DNA from 2 places in the Priestia sp. P1_B12_1 genome. Region 2 is predicted to be linked to the other one. Evidence: a T-box and tRNA genes for the amino acid it is inferred to sense, from the RefSeq annotation. Region 2 holds a T-box; the other holds one or more tRNA genes.

Region 1 (8,297 bases), on a different contig from region 2:
TTGTTCATTCAATTTTTCCAATCGGCTGAAGATTACTACGCACGCTTTGATATTGCGACGTCCATTCGTCTTTTGCGGGTGTTTATGTTTATGATTTCACTTATCGCTCCTGCTACGTATGTGGCGGTTACGACATTTCATCAAGAGATGGTACCCACAACGCTTATTGTAGCTCTTGCTGCACAGCGAGAATCCGTTCCATTTCCCGCGTTTGTGGAAGCTTTTTTTATGGAAGTCACCTTTGAAATTTTACGTGAAGCGGGGATTCGTTTACCAAAAGCTATCGGATCTGCTGTATCAATCGTTGGAGCTCTTGTTATTGGGCAAGCAGCGGTTCAAGCGGGGATCGTCTCACCAGCTATGGTTATTATTGTATCGATTACAGCCATTGCTAGCTTTGCAACGCCGTCTTTCGATATGGCTATTTCAGCGCGTTTAATTCGTTTTTTATTTATATTAGGAGCGGCTACATTCGGTTTCTATGGTATTATTCTTATTCTTTTAATGGGAGTTGGACATCTGTGCAGCTTACGTTCATTTGGTGTTCCTTATATGACGCCATTAGCACCGTTTATTCCTGCAAGCAATGAAGATACTTTGATACGGTTGCCATGGTGGACGATGAGAAGAAGACCTAAATTAATTAGTGATAACAAAGTTCGTCAAAGCAAACATCAAAAGCCTGAGCCTCCTTCTTCAAGAGGTATGATTAATCAGGAAATGGAAGAAGATGATCAAAATGAAACGTAAAAGTTTATTTTTACTGGTAATGACCATAATGATGGTATTGCTTACTAGCTGCTGGAGTAAAAAAGAGTTAACGGATCTTGCATTTGTATCGGCAATGGGCATTGATAAAACGAAAGATGGGCGGTATGAGCTTATCTTTCAAATTATTAACCCGGGAAATGTAGCTGGCTTACAAGGGGGCGGCGGTACCCAAAGTCCGCCTGTTACGATCTATGCTGCTTCCGGTGATAATTTAGTTGAAGCAAGCAGACGCGCTTCAGCTAGAATTTCCCGAAGACTTTATTATGCCCATACCAACTTAGTCGTGATCGGAGAAAAATTAGCGCGTGAAGAAGGAATTAACATTCTCATTGATTCTATTGATCGCGATCCTGAGTTTCGAATTACGACTTCCTTAGTAATCGCCAACCAGTCAAGTGCTGCTGATTTGGTAAAAGCACTAACGCCTGTCGATAAAATTCCAGCAAACAAAATTATGAAAACGCTGGAGTTCACTCAAAGAAAATGGGGAGAAAATCTAAAGGTTTCCTTTCAAGAAGTGATGAGATCTCTCGAATCTCCTGGAGGAGAAGCACTAGTCTCGGGTTTTCGTTTAGTTGGAAATCCTCAACAAGCAGAAAAATTAGATAACCTCCAGCAAAGCGCACCAGAAGCTACCCTTCGTGCTTCTGGCATTGCTGTTTTTAAAAATGGAAAGTTAATCGACTGGCTGTACAATAGTCCAGCCAGAGGCAGCGTTTGGATTCTTGATAAAATACAAGGAACCGACATTAATGTAGACTGGAAAGGAAAAAAAGAAGCGCTTGCCTATCAAACAGTTCGTCAAAAAACGGATGTATCTGTAAAAATGGTAAAAGGAAAACCTTATGCGTCCGTTCACACTCGCGTAGAAGGCGATCTTGGAGAAGTGGAGGTCCCTGTTGATACACGTCAACCTGCTGTAATCAAAAAAATGGAAAAAGCTGCAGGTAAAGAAATAAAAAAAGAATTACAAACAGCTATTAAACAAGCTCAGACAGACAAAGTTGACATCTTTGGATTTGGAGAAGCACTAGCACGCACGCGGCCTAATCAGTGGGAAAAACTCAAATCAGAATGGGATGACGTTTATTTTCCAAAATTAGATGTAGACGTTAAAGTAGAAGCTTACATTCGCCGAACAGGTCTGCGCAATAAATCGTTTCTCTCTAGCGTAAAAGAAAAACAACAATGAGGTAAGGAGGTTCTGGCTATATGGAAAAAGCAAAAATTAGCGCCACTCAGTTATTTATTCTCATGGTTTTATTCGAGCTGGGAAGTGCTTTATTAGTTCCTCTTGCAATGAGAGCAAAGCAAGATGCATGGCTAGCTATTTTAATTGGAATGCTGTGCAGTTTTTTCTTCTTTTTAGTTTATCACAAGCTCTATTCCTACTATCCGGACCTCCTGCCCACAGAATATATGCAGAAAATTTTAGGTAAGGCACTGGGAACGCTTCTTGCATTCGTATATATCGTTTATTTTTTATACGATGCATCACGAGTTCTAAGAGATTTCGGAGAGATGCTTCTTACTTTTGCTTATCCCGATACGCCTTTATTTATTGCCAATGCCTTATTAATGCTGGTCATTATCTATATTACCCGAAAAGGAATTGAAGCGATAGCCCGGTCAGGAGAGCTTCTGTTTATTTTTATGTACTTTCTGGCTGTGGCAGGCTTCATCTTAATTATTAGCTCAGGACTAATTGATTTTAAGAACTTACAGCCGGTATTAAAAGAAGGAGTACTGCCCGTTGCAAAAGTTGCTTTAACCGAAACGCTGTATTTTCCTTTCACGGAAGCTATTGTATTTACCATGCTTCTTCCTTATTTGAGCAATCCCAAAAAAGCGAGTGTCACCATGATATGCGCAACGGGATTAAGCGGAATTAACCTAATTATTACGATGATCATTAACATTAGCGTGCTTGGAGTTGATTTGACGACAAGATCACAGTTCCCTCTTCTGAGTACTGTCCAAACGATCCAAGTAGCTGATTTTTTAGAGCGTCTAGATGTATTTTTTATGTTCGCTATGGTTATTGGGATTTATTTTAAAGTTAGCATCTTGTTTTATGCTTCTATAATAAGTACAGCTACTTTATTTAAAATTAAATCGCCTTCCCGTCTAGCGTATCCTTTAGGCATCATTGTGTTATTTCTGTCGATTACAATCGCTAGTAATTTTCAAGAACACCTTTATGAAGGGCTGCACGTAGCGAGATTTCTTTTACATATGCCGCTATTTTCTATCATACCTATACTGCTTTTGATTATCGCCTTTTTGAAAAATAGGAAGAAGCAGCACAGATAGTATATATCTCTAATAATATAGAAAAATGGCATTAAAATTATCGAGGTGATGTTCGTGTATATATGGTTTTATGATCATTTTGTTAATACAATCTTATTTCCGCTTACTTGTATCATGCTAGTGTGCCTATCACTAGGGCTGTATGCATACGTTAAGCTAAAAAAAATGAAAAGTGAAGAATAGATAGCTACTCCCTCATTTAAAACAAGAAAGATACAACAAGATAGAAAGCAACTGTTATTCCCGCTGCAATTAAAGCTGGCTTTAATTTATATTTGGCATATTCAATAACAGATAAATCTAATATTTTGGCGATGGTATTCGTATCGTCGCTTAAAGGTGAAGAAAATGCTCCAAAGGAACCGCTCGCAAACACCGCACCGATAATTAATGGCAAAGAAAGATCTGCAGAACTTGCAAGCGATACGCCAAGCGGCATTAAAATCCCCCATGTCCCCCAAGCAGACCCGATAAAGTAAGAAATAGCAGCTCCAAACACAAACATAAAAGGAGTGACAAACATTTGAGGAATCCACTTAGAATGTGCCGTCACAAAATTTGAAAAACCTAAGTCTTCTGTAACAGCGGATAATCCCCATACTACCGATAACAGCAGAATAACGGACATTAAGTCATTGCCTCCTGTGATAAAACCATTAAGCAAATTCTGTAATGTAAAGCGCTGAAACAAGAAAAAAATGAGGGTAATTAACGTAGTGATAATTAAAGCTACTACCATCGCTTCTAGCACGTCTGCTTTAATAAATGCTTCAAAAAAGCTGTGGCTCTTATGATGCCCGCTCCACCATGTTAAAAGTAAAGTAAGTGAAATCACAACAAGTAAAGGTACTAACAGATTCCAAGGCTTAGAAGGCAAATCCTTCGACACGCAAGGATGACAATCATGCCAATCTTTTTCGTCTTCTTCCTCTAGCTTCATAGGAGCCGTAGATGTTGAATGATGAAAAAAACTGAAATAAATCCCTACTAGAATAATCACAATCGAAAAGAAGTTATAAGGAATGCTTTGAATGAACAAAGAATAAGCGTCTTGTTTTATGCCTTGATGATCAATTGCCATTTGAATGATTGAGACCATATACCCTACAAATGCCGTTGCCACAGGAATTAAGACGATAACAGGAGTAGCAGTTGTTTCAATAACAAACCCTAGCTCTGCTGTCGTCATTTTCACTTTTTTCAGCAGCGCTCTCATGATGGGTGCGATCGTCACAAAACGAAATGTGGGAGCACTGAATGTTCCAATGGTTGAAACATAGGTTAAAATAAGGGCTTTTTTTCTTGTATCAATTCTTTCTGCAGCTGTTTCCACAAACCCCTTAACTCCTCCAGCCATCTTAATCATTCCGATAAGCCCTGAAAACGCGTATAAAAAGACGACGATTTCTATATTACTTTTATTTCTAAGAGCTTGTACAACATAGTGAAGTAGCTTTTCAACACCTCCGATAATCGAATGATCAATTAAATAAGCACCTACTAATAAGCCTAAAAACAACCCTGGCAGCACTTGTTTCGTGAAAATAGCTATGGGAATAACAATTAAAAACGGTATAATCGAAAACCAACTAGATTCCATAGGACTCTCCCCTATCTTAAAAACCATATTAGATGTCTTCACGTATCGTTCATTAGCTTTTAATGTAACCCCAATATTATGTGTATATTCACGAAAGCAACACGTATAAGCAGTACTGCTTTAATAAAATATTTCTGATTACAAACAGCATAATAAAACTCTTTATTTCTACAACAAAAAAGCAGTTTGCACATGCAAACTGCTTTTGAAAAGAAGCGGAAGACGAGGTTCGAACTCGCGACCCCCACCTTGGCAAGGTGGTGTTCTACCACTGAACTACTTCCGCGCGTATATGAAAGTAAAGATGCGGGTGAAGGGACTTGAACCCCCACGTCATAAGACACTAGATCCTAAGTCTAGCGCGTCTGCCAATTCCGCCACACCCGCGTGTGAATTAAAAGATAACTCCAAAATGGCAGGGGCAGTAGGAATTGAACCCACACTGACGGTTTTGGAGACCGTAGTTCTACCTTTAAACTATGCCCCTAGAAATGACCTCTTCAAAAGAACCTCGTTTATTAACGACGCTACATCATAATAAAACATATATGGAATTTCGTCAATAGATCTTTTGATGAATCATAACTAGTACTAGCGGTTTTCAAAAAACTGTGAGGCATATCACAGCTTTTTACACATTCCCTTCACCAGCTGCAGTCCTCTTTAATCTCCGCTATTTGTTTTTAGAGACTCTGCTGTAACAAAGTACTATACAAAATGTCTCCAAAATCGTGTAAAGACCGAAAGAATATGTAGGAGTGCAGATTTTACAGGAGGCACGTTTTTTTGAGAATCCGTATTAACATCCACAGGTTCTCCCTCATCTCCCACAAGCATACTGTGAGAAATTTTAGCTTCAATAGCTCCTGTTAACTGGGCTGCAAATTCTTCACTATCTATCATAACCATGGATTCAGTATTTAAAAATGCAGAGCGCGAATCTAAGTTAAAAGAACCAACTGCACTTAAACGCTGATCGTAAACAACAGATTTCCCGTGAATTGAATAAGGCTTTTGATATTCATAAAGCTTCGAACCAGCTTTTATGACGCGATTCTTTACTCCCAAGTATGCAGAAAAAGCCATAGCATTTGGAGTGGATGTAATAGAATTAGTTAAAATAATTCTTTGCACTTTTGGTTTTACTCGCTTATCTATATACTGTTCCATCTCTTTTGTTGGTACGATATAAGGGCTTTGAACAACAATGGATTTTTCAGCTTGCTGGGAAAGCTTAATAAACGTTTTCCATATAAAAGGGCTTTTATTTATTCGTTGAATAGGATTTGTAATAAAAGAAATCTTTCTTGTAGGGATCGTTGCTTCTCTCCATACAATATAAGGATGGACAAAAGGTTCGTTTGCTTTTTTGGCCTCTTCGTATTGATCTATCAACAATTTCTTTCCTGAAAGACCGCGAAATTGTTTAGTTTTCTTGAGCTTTGGAAAAGCTTTTCGTGTATACGGATGATTCCATAATTTCTCTACATACTTCTCCATTGAGAGAATGACACTATGACTTTCTTGCTTTGTGTTATAAATCAGCACATCACGGTCATAGACAAAATTTTTATTTGGTTGACTGGCCAAGTATTTATCTCCAATGTTTCGTCCTCCAATAATACCTAATTGACCATCGACTACTATTATTTTATCGTGAAGACGATTATGCCATGTCCAAGGTTTAAAAATAGTGAAGGGCTCATAGTACTTTAATTCTATATTATTGTGGAAAGCTAGAGCATAAAGAACATTTTTCCTCTTGCCTTTTAGCCCATGAGAGATCCCGTCTAACAGCACGCGAATACGTATACCTCGATCCGCAGCTTCGAATAAAGCGCCCATAAGTAAATCCGAAGAACGACCTTTACCGATGGAAAAGTACGCAATATCAATTGTATGCCTCGCTTCTTGAATCATCTGCATTCGAACAAGCCCTGAAAAATAACCGTTTTCCAAAAGCATAACTCGGTCTGTAGATTCTTTCTTCCCGTAAAAATTCTCAGTATTCATTACTTTTAAGTCTTTTCCCTTGTGTAAAGGGACATAAAACAGTACCACTGCAGTTACGAATACATATATGAAGTACAATACGACAATCATTATTAGTATGTTTATTAGCATATTTCCTGTCACAATCCCTTTCCATTCTTATCGTTCTGTTTTTATTAGGATTCTTACTTTTTTAACTTCTATACCTTTTAAAATAAGAATGGAATGATGGATTATTTGTTACACCACTGTTGATTTCCGTGCCAGTCTTCGCCTTTCCCTCCAAACAACAGCTAGAAGCAATTATATACACGAAACCTACGTTTACACTACCAATAAAAAAAGCAGAAGTTCATTATCTTCTGCTTTTACAATTTATACTCTCTATTGTGAACCTGCCTAAGTAAAACAGCGGCTCTTTTACTGATTAAGGTCGTTCTCCATATCTTCTATATCTTGCTGAAACTCTGCTAAACGCTGACGCTGTGTTTCAGAAGCATTTTCAAGCGCATTCTCAATTTGCTGAGAGGCTTCATTCACTTCACCTATCGCTTGCTTCGCTTCATGTCCGTACGATGCATCATTTTTAGCTTCATTTGCCTGTTCATATGCATCTACTGCTTCTTTATGCCCCTGCTGTGCTGCTTGAAACGATTGTTGTTTATCTTTATTGTATGGGAATTTTTTCATCATAGTGCTCCTTTCCATTTGTTCACTCTTTAGTGTGGCATTTTTCTACTTATTCATACGACGCTTCAATAGGTTAAAGCTAAGTGAATATTCCTCATAACAAATCCCTCAATCATTTAAGAGCCCTAGAAAATATCTTCTATCTCCTGAAATGCTTTCTATATTTTACAAAAATGTATAATCACTTTCTTTAGCGGACATCATACGAATAGCTTATCTGAACGAAAAAATGTATTGGGGTTGACTGCATGCACTTGTTTCTTTCCTTTTTGATCATTTGTGCAGGGATTATATGGATGGAAATAAAAAGATTACCTCAACACTCTCATAAAAAGGAACGGAACATTTTTATTGTGTTCATGACAATCAGCATCATAATCGCTCTTGCAAAAATCTTTCGGCTGCCTCTACCCAACCCTTCTGATTGGGTAGAAGTAATGTTTCAACCTTTAAGTCACTTATTATTCCGTTGGATCACTTAATTAGTGTATATGGCAAAAGGATGTGCTCATTTTGCTTAATGAAATCAATATTTCAGCTGCGCAGTTTCGCAAATTAGTAACTTTGTATAGCATCGGAAGCACAATTATTGTTGTACCTGCCGCTATTACAGCTGATGCTCATCAAGATGCCTGGATTGCCGCACTCTTTGGTGTAGCATTAGGAATTGGCTTAGTTTTGCTTTTTACCTCACTAGGAAAAATGTTTCCAACGCTTACGCTGATGGAAATGAACGAAAAAATTTTAGGCAAACTATTTGGAAAGATCGTTTCTGCTGTTTTTGTGTTATCCAATTTATTTATCAGCAGTCAAGTTCTTTACTATGTAGGAAATTTTCTCACTACACAAATTCTTCCCTACACGCCGCTTACAGCCATCCACATTGCATTTATGGGTGTGGTCATCGTAGGAGTACGCCTAGGAATAGAAG
Region 2 (8,297 bases):
GCCATTACGTACTCTTGATTTTTCAACTGCAATACTTGTCCACGTACAATACGGGCCATGTTAATCCAGCCGGTAATAGTCATCGCCAAAATCATCGTGCCTAACCCTTGGCCAAGCATAACCATTAAAATAATAACCAGTAAAAGGTAAGGAACACCATATAAGATATCCGCAACACGCATCATTGTTTCATCCGTACGGCCGCCGCGGTATCCAGAGATGCTCCCCCAAACTACGCCGATGAATAAATCAATTAAAGCTGCTGCTAATCCGATAAATAATGAAATACGAGCGCCTTCCCACGTACGAGCAAAAACATCACGCCCTAATTCATCTGTACCGAACCAGTGCTCAGAAGATGGAGCCTGATTAGCATTCAGTAAATCATTGGTTGCATAATCATATTTCACCATCAATGGACCAAATATAGCCATAAAAACAAGGAGAACCATTAGTACTACACCAAACATAGCAAGCTTATTTTTGCGAAAACGAATAAAAACATCTTGCCAGAATGAAAGACTCGGTTTTTCAATCTTTTCTGCCTGAGCGCGGTCAATCCCTGCTGTTTCAAACATTTCTTTAGGAATTTTCGGAAGTTGCTGCATAGTTACTCTCCTTTCTTAGCACCTGTAAGTTTAATTCGAGGGTCAATGAAGCCGTATGCAATATCTACAAGCAAGATACAAAAAAGTAGTAAAATACTGTAGAATACCGTTACGCCCATAATCGTTGTATAATCTCGGTTTGAGATACTGAGTACAAAGTGTGAACCTAATCCCGGGATACCAAATATCTTTTCAATAACAAAGCTACCCGTTAAAATCCCTGCTACTAAAGGTCCCATATAGGATACAACTGGAAGCATCGCATTTCTCATGGCGTGTTTAACTGTAATAACGCCTCTGCTTAAACCTTTTGCTTTCGCTGTACGAATATAATCATTGCTTAATACTTCAAGCATACTCGAACGAGTTAATCGTGCGATAAACGCCATAGGGGTTGAAGCAAGTGCAAGAGCTGGTAACACCGTGTGTGCCCAAGATTCCCAGCGTGCAACCGGAAAAATTTGTAGTTTCATAGCCAAAACGTATTGTAATACCGCTGCCATGATAAAACTCGGAACTGAGATTCCTAGAACTGCAATAACCATCGCCGTGTAATCTTGCCACTTATTATGTTTTAAAGCAGCAATAACACCAAGTACTACACCAATAGCAATCGCTATTAAAATAGCTTCCATCCCTAGCATGAATGAAACAGGGAATCCGCCGTTAATCAAATCATTTACCGTTTGGCCTTTATATTTGAAAGATGGACCAAAATCCCACTTTAAAATTGATGTTAAATAATCAAAGTACTGATGGTACCAAGGCTGGTCTAGACCGTAATACTGATTTAGATTTTTTTGAATTTCAGGGGGAAGCTGCTTTTCTGATGTGAATGGACCTCCTGGAACAGCACGCATTAAGAAAAAGGTCGCTGTTACGATCAGCCATAATGATAGAAACATATAAATAAGTCGTTTTCCTATATATTTGAACACCCTGACACACCTCCATATTTTTACAAAATTCGCGCACAAGAAAGAAAAGTATATGGAGCACCAGGCCCCATATACCCTTTGTCATAATTGATGTTACTTACTCAAAATGAGCCCATTTAATCTGAATGTCTCCAAGTCCAGACATCACAACATCTTTCAGCTGCTTATCTTGTACCCAAGCGTTTGTATAGAAGTAGATTGGTGCCACTGGCATTTCATCCATGAAGATACCTTCTGCTTTTTTCAACATTTCCAGACGTTTTTTAGGATCTGTTTCTTTTTGAGAGTCAATTAATAACTTTTTATATTCTGGGTTTTCCCAGTTTGTATCATTGTTTCCGCCTTTTTTATCACGGAACAATTCTAAGAAGTTGATTGGATCGTTAAAATCTCCTAACCAGCCCATACGTCCAACTTGATAATCTCCTTGGTGTAATTTTTCAATGTAAACAGCCCACTCAGAGTTGTCTAACTGTACTTTAATACCAAGGTTTTTCTTCCACATATCTTGAACAGCTTGTGCAATTTTTGCATGTTTTTCATCCGTGTTGTATGAAACCTTAATTGCTGGTAGTTCTGAAGCGTCTTTAAGGCCCATTTCTTTCAAGCCTTTTTCTAAATATTCTTTTGCTTTTTTCACATCATTGTCTTTGAAGTAACCTTTTTTGTTGTCTTCAAACATTGTTGGTGGTACAGCCGCCATCGCTGGAACTGAACCGTCTTTTGTAATTTGTTCTGTAATACCTTTACGATCAATTGCATAAGCTAATGCTTTACGAATGTTCACGTTATCTAAAGGTTTTTGTTCTGTATTAAACTTGTACCAGTAAGTACCTGCAATCTCTTGAATGTTTAATGAACCGTCTTTCTTTAATTCAGGAAGTGCATCAGCTGGTAATTGACCAGTAGGCATACCCGCCCAGTCTAATTCACCGTTTTTGAACATTGAAAGTTCAGTGTTGTTATCATTGATCATGTACATTTCAACTTTTTTAAGTTTTACAGCATCTTTATCCCAATAGTTTTCATTAGGAACTAACTCGATTTTGTCATTATGTTTCCAAGTTTTAAGCTTGAAAGGACCGTTTGACGTATAGTTTTCGCCTGCATTTGTGTACCATTTTTCATTTGATTCAGCAATTTTCGTATTCACTGGGAAGTACGTATAGAAAGCTGTTAATTCCAAGAAATATGGCGTTGGATTTTCTAATGTTACTTCAAGCGTTTTATCATCTGTTGCTTTAACCGCAACATCATCTAATGAACCTTTTCCTTCATTAGCAGCTTGTGCATTTTTAACATAGTATAATTGATATGCATATTGAGATTCGTTTTTAGGATCTAACGCCCATTTCCATGCATATTCGAAATCTTTTGCTGTGACAGGGTCACCATTTGACCATTTTGCATCGTCGCGAATCGTAAACGTATATTTAGTTTGATCATCGCTGACCTTCACATCTTTCGCCATTGCATTTTCAGGTTTTCCATCTTTACCGATACGAGTTAAACCTTCAAATGTTTGTAATAATACGTTTGATGACGTTGAATCATTAGCTAAGCCTGGGTTTAGTGAAAAAGGCTCAGTTTTAATGTTTACGCGAAGCTCTTGCTCTTTTTTCTTGTCGCCGCCATCACTGCTAGCATTTTCACTGCCACCAGATTCTTTGTTAAATCCACATGCAGCTAAAAACAAGCTCATTACAAGCAGCAAACTGAAAAGAATCGACAACCTTTTCTTCATTGCGTGTTACCCCCTATTAAATTTTGTTTGTGTGGCAACCATATTTTTTTGATATGCACTAATTTCTTAATCCTCTTTCAATACAAAATAATCAGTTATTTTTTCACGTAGTAGAGCATTAAAGACCTCACTGCAAAATTATTCTTCTACTCTATGAAACTGTCATCAATTGTTTACATGCTGTAAATCCAATGTATGCGCTTAATATGTAGAAGACTCATTCATTACAAAATTCGCTAATTGAAACAAAACATTGTCTATTTTGTGTTTTCTGAAAAATTAAGAAATTGTAATACCTTTGTAAAAAATATGTTTGTTACGCCTATTATAAATATTTTAAAAATTTATTGCAATACTATTATTTAATGGTATTTTTTTGTCATGAGGGAAAAAACCTTATCTTATAAGGATTGTGCCTACTTGTCAGACTTCTAAAATCTTTTTTGTAGTATAGGTATTACGATAGTATTACAAAGCTATTAGAAATACTAAATAAAAGATTTTTACCAAATCCTCCACCAAATTTTCATCAAGAAATGCTTTAATTAAAAGGTTCTTGTCTTTTTTTGCCGCTGAAAAATTCCAGTAAATTGTCTTATAAAACTTTTTAGCGATAAGATGTTTAAATTCCTGCTTTTTCGCGTTATAATAACGAATAACTATATAATTAAAGCTGTGAAAAAGAGTAGTATGCAGAATTTTCATTTTTAGAGAGTTTGTGGCTGGTGAGAACAAACATTGAAACCTGCAGAATGGACTTTGGAGCTTTCAAGTGCAAAGCTTGAACGTTGACCTCAACGTTACATGAATAAAGATAGTTCACAATTATGTGTGCTAATTAGGGTGGCAACGCGGTCCATTCGCCCCTAGCTTATGCTAGGAGCGGATGGGCCTTTTTATGTTGTATCCGTAAATTAGCATCATATATGTGCAGATGAAAGGAAGATTTGATGAAAACAATTTTTTCAGGTATTCAACCAAGCGGTACAATCACTTTAGGTAACTACATTGGAGCGATGAAGCAATTTGTTGAACTTCAACATGACTATAACTGTCATTTTTGTATTGTAGATCAGCATGCAATTACAACGCCTCAAGATCGTTTAGCACTTCGTAAAAACATTCGCAGCCTTGCTGCTCTGTATGTAGCGGTAGGAATTGATCCAGCAAAATCGACTTTATTTATTCAATCCGAAGTGCCTGCCCACACAGAAGCGGGATGGATGTTACAGTGCGTAGCGTATATCGGTGAACTTGAACGCATGACTCAGTTTAAAGATAAATCTGCTGGAAAAGAAGCAGTATCAGCAGGATTACTAACTTATCCTCCATTAATGGCAGCTGATATTCTTTTATACAACACCGATTTGGTTCCAGTTGGTGAAGATCAAAAACAGCATTTAGAATTAACGCGTGACCTAGCTGAGCGCTTTAACAAAAAATACAATGATATCTTCACTATTCCTGAAGTACGTATTCCAAAAGTGGGCGCACGCGTCATGTCTCTTCAAGATCCTACGAAAAAAATGAGCAAGTCCGATCCAAACCAAAAAGCTTTCATTACGCTTTTGGATGACGCTAAAACAATTGAAAAGAAAATCAAAAGTGCCGTAACGGATTCAGAAGGTATTGTTCGCTACGATAAAGAAAATAAGCCAGGTATTTCAAACTTATTAAGTATTTATTCAATCCTAGCCAATAAATCGATCGAAGACATTGAAGCGATGTACGAAGGCAAAGGTTATGGTGACTTTAAAGCTGACACAGCCAAAGTGGTAGCTGAAGCACTTGCTCCAATTCAAAAAAGATATTATGAATTAGTTGATTCTAGCGAGCTAGATGATATTTTAGATCAAGGTGCCGATAAAGCAAATGCAACGGCTAATAAAATGCTTCGCAAAATGCGAAACGCAATGGGAATTGGCCGTAAACGTTAAAAAAACGACTGCTATGCAGTCGTTTTTTTTAATTAACTTTTGGCTCTTGTTCAATTTCCCAAAGTTTTTCAAAGAAAGGTTGTCCTTTTACTAAGCGCTCGCATAATAATTTATGCTTCGGTGACCACCCTGACTTCGTTTCATCGTATAGCTGATTCCACACGTCTTGAAACGGCATCTCTTGAATGTCTTCGTACTTCGTTGGATTCCACTCCGTGTACCAGTAGCGGATTTGAGCTGTATTTTTTGTTGTATGTAGCTGATCAAGTGCCATAAATAACAGCTGTTTTAGCTGACGTTCTTTACGTGTTAGTCCTCTCATCGTTTCAGGAGACGGTGAAAGAATATGATGCTCTTTTTTATTCAGCTCGTCTTCACTGAACTTATATTCTAGCTCTTCTTGATCCGCAATCATCTCATAGACTAACTGTTCCTGTCTTGGAATTAAGCGGCTTTTTCGAATTGGAATATGATATCCCATCGTATCAATTGCTAAAATATTCGTTCCATCTGTAACGATAAAACAATATTCAACCTGCGTGCGTTCATGATTTTTCCGAATGTATGCTTTCTGATAGACATCTTGTAGTAGTTGTTGAGGTAGCTCGGAAAGATCATTTTCAATGTAATGAAATAAAAGCGGATTTACTTTTAATAACGGTGCTTGATCGAGCAGTTCTACACAATCGTCTTTTCTCCACTCATGGAAATGACACACATTATAACCGTTTTCTTCGCCTTCAAACCAATTAACCCATACATCATGAAGATATAGCATAATTTACCCCTCACTTACTATCTGTTTGTTATCCATCAGTATAGGCAGAGAAAGGAATTTTTATTCCAAATGATGTTATTTTTCTAAAAATTAATTGTAAAATACCTTCGTTGTTGGCTATTGTTCAAATGCACTTATTTCGAAGCACAGATATAACGCCAGTGCTAATGATTGCTAAAGGCTTCATGAGCTATATCGACCCCTATAAGCAGAAAAAAATCCGAGTTTCTTCTATAATAATAGGTTTGTCAGGAGGTCTGACAAACCTAAAAAAATCTATCACACTTTTGTGATAGATTTTTAACGAAGAGATTTGGGATTCAAAGCATCTTTTAATCCTTCACCAATGAAGTTGATAGCTAGGATTGTAAATGTAATAGCTAAACCTGGCGGAACCCACATCCAAGGCTTATTCTGCAGCACATCTGATTCCCTTGCTTCTGTCAGCATATTCCCCCAGCTTGGCGTATCAGCCGGCACGCCAAAACCGATAAAGCTAATCGCTGACTCAAACACAATAAGGATCGCCATCTGCAAACTGGCTTGAACCACAATCGTTGAAAACACATTTGGCAGCAAATGTTTAAAGATGATTTTAAACGGGCTGCACCCAATGGAAACAGCTGAAAGCACATATTCATTTTCTTTTTCAGCCAAGACTTTGCTTCGAACCAGCCGGGCCGTACTTCCCCAGCTTAGGAAACTAACAACTAGGATGAGCGTCCAAACGCCTGAGATCTTTCCAATTAGGATTGTATTTAACACTACAACGAAAACAATTAGCGGAAAGTTTAATACAAAGTCTGTAAAACGCATTAAGAATTGATCCACCTTGCCCCCGTAATAACCCGCAATCGAACCAATAAAAGTTCCGATTAAAATAACGAGCGTTGTACAAGCAACTCCAATCAGTAACGAAGTTCTTCCTCCATACAATGTACGTGCAAATACGTCTCGCCCATTTGTATCCGTTCCAAACCAATGCTCACTAGAAGGCGCTGCATTCATCGCCATATAGTCGATACGTGTAATATCTGCTTTTGTAAGCAGCGGTGCAAAAATGGCAAGAAGCGTAATCACAATCATAAAAGCTAAACTTATCATGGCCAGTTTATTTTTAACAAACTTCTTTCGCGCAATCGCCCATGGAGAAAGGTTTTTAGGAGCTTTCATATTCACTTCTGGCTGTACATCTTTTTTCGTTACAATTTCCATACTTTCTCCTCCTAATCCAAACGAATACGCGGATCTGCTACGCCGTATAACAAATCAGCAACCAGATTCCCAACCAGTGTTAAAATTGAAAACAACATTGTAAGCGACATCATAACTGAGTAGTCACGAGTTGCTACAGAGTCAACGAACAATTTTCCGATTCCTGGATACGTAAAGATCGTCTCTGTAATGATAGAACCGCTAATGATTGTTACAAGATCAAACCCTAAAAACGTAATAAGCGGAATCATTGAGTTGCGTAAGATATGAACATTATAAATTTTAGATTCTTTTGTCCCTTTTGCTCTAGCAGTGCGCACAAAATCTTTGCGACTGTTTTCAATAATATCATTGCGCAAAAACTGGGTATACTGAGCGGTCGACATCAAGCCAAGAATCAGCGCGGGTAATATAACGTGATGAATTCTACTTTGAATAAATTCCCATGATCCCTCTTTCAATCCTACTTCAACAGAACCGCTAAATGGAAACCAACCTAACTGAAAGGAAAATAAATAAATGCCTACGATCCCTGCGATAAACGATGGAACCGCTAATGCAAAGTAATTATATCCTGCAATAAAGTTATCTGCTAAGGTATACGGTTTTCTTCCTGCATACATACCTAAAATAAATGCAAACACATACGTAATCAAAAGCGAAGTCAAAGCTAAAAAGATAGTATTAGGCATACGCTCTAAAATAATATCTAATGTCGGTAACTTATGAGTTGTTGACTTTCCTAAATCTCCTTGTGCCACTCCTTTTACCCAGTTCCAATATTGAACGTAGATAGGATCGTTATATCCTAGCTTATCACGCATTTCCTCAATGTATTTTGGATCTGTATTACTAGGGTTGATTTCTCCCCCAAAAGGGTCCCCTGGCATCATTTTTGCCAGGGAAAACACAACAAAGGAGATCAGAATCAACATTGGAATCATCCCTAAAATACGTCTTAGTGAGTATTGCAGCATCGTTGACTCTCCTTTACATGTAAAATACTTATTCCGTTACAGACCATTTCTCCGGATCTACAACTACCGTTGATGGATCTGGAGTTACGTTTTTCACACG

Evidence for each region. The T-box of region 2 lies ahead of trpS (tryptophan--tRNA ligase). A T-box ahead of a tRNA ligase gene usually reads a tRNA of that ligase, here a tRNA-Trp.
Region 1: it encodes a tRNA-Trp, which carries the amino acid that the T-box ahead of trpS (tryptophan--tRNA ligase) is inferred to sense. The anticodon was not compared.

What each region holds. Positions count from the first base shown of each region.
Region 1 covers NZ_JBFTZR010000003.1:256,816-265,112, forward strand. Annotated here, with positions in the region: gene AC1D0Y_RS12280 (spore germination protein) at 1-750, shown strand, start outside; gene AC1D0Y_RS12285 (Ger(x)C family spore germination protein) at 740-1,963, shown strand; gene AC1D0Y_RS12290 (GerAB/ArcD/ProY family transporter) at 1,984-3,084, shown strand; gene AC1D0Y_RS12295 (Na+/H+ antiporter NhaC family protein) at 3,284-4,684, opposite strand; tRNA gene AC1D0Y_RS12300 (tRNA-Gly) at 4,899-4,970, opposite strand; tRNA gene AC1D0Y_RS12305 (tRNA-Leu) at 4,990-5,071, opposite strand; tRNA gene AC1D0Y_RS12310 (tRNA-Trp) at 5,098-5,171, opposite strand; gene AC1D0Y_RS12315 (phospholipase D-like domain-containing protein) at 5,393-6,787, opposite strand; gene AC1D0Y_RS12320 (hypothetical protein) at 7,097-7,366, opposite strand; gene AC1D0Y_RS12325 (GerAB/ArcD/ProY family transporter) at 7,871-8,297, shown strand, end outside.
Region 2 covers NZ_JBFTZR010000002.1:81,134-89,430, reverse strand. Annotated here, with positions in the region: gene AC1D0Y_RS06060 (ABC transporter permease) at 1-608, opposite strand, end outside; gene AC1D0Y_RS06055 (ABC transporter permease) at 611-1,546, opposite strand; gene AC1D0Y_RS06050 (peptide ABC transporter substrate-binding protein) at 1,644-3,290, opposite strand; T-box leader at 3,957-4,161, shown strand; gene trpS (tryptophan--tRNA ligase) at 4,238-5,227, shown strand; gene AC1D0Y_RS06040 (YjbA family protein) at 5,256-6,005, opposite strand; gene opp4C (oligopeptide ABC transporter permease) at 6,306-7,220, opposite strand; gene opp4B (oligopeptide ABC transporter permease) at 7,232-8,197, opposite strand; gene opp4A (oligopeptide ABC transporter substrate-binding protein) at 8,226-8,297, opposite strand, start outside.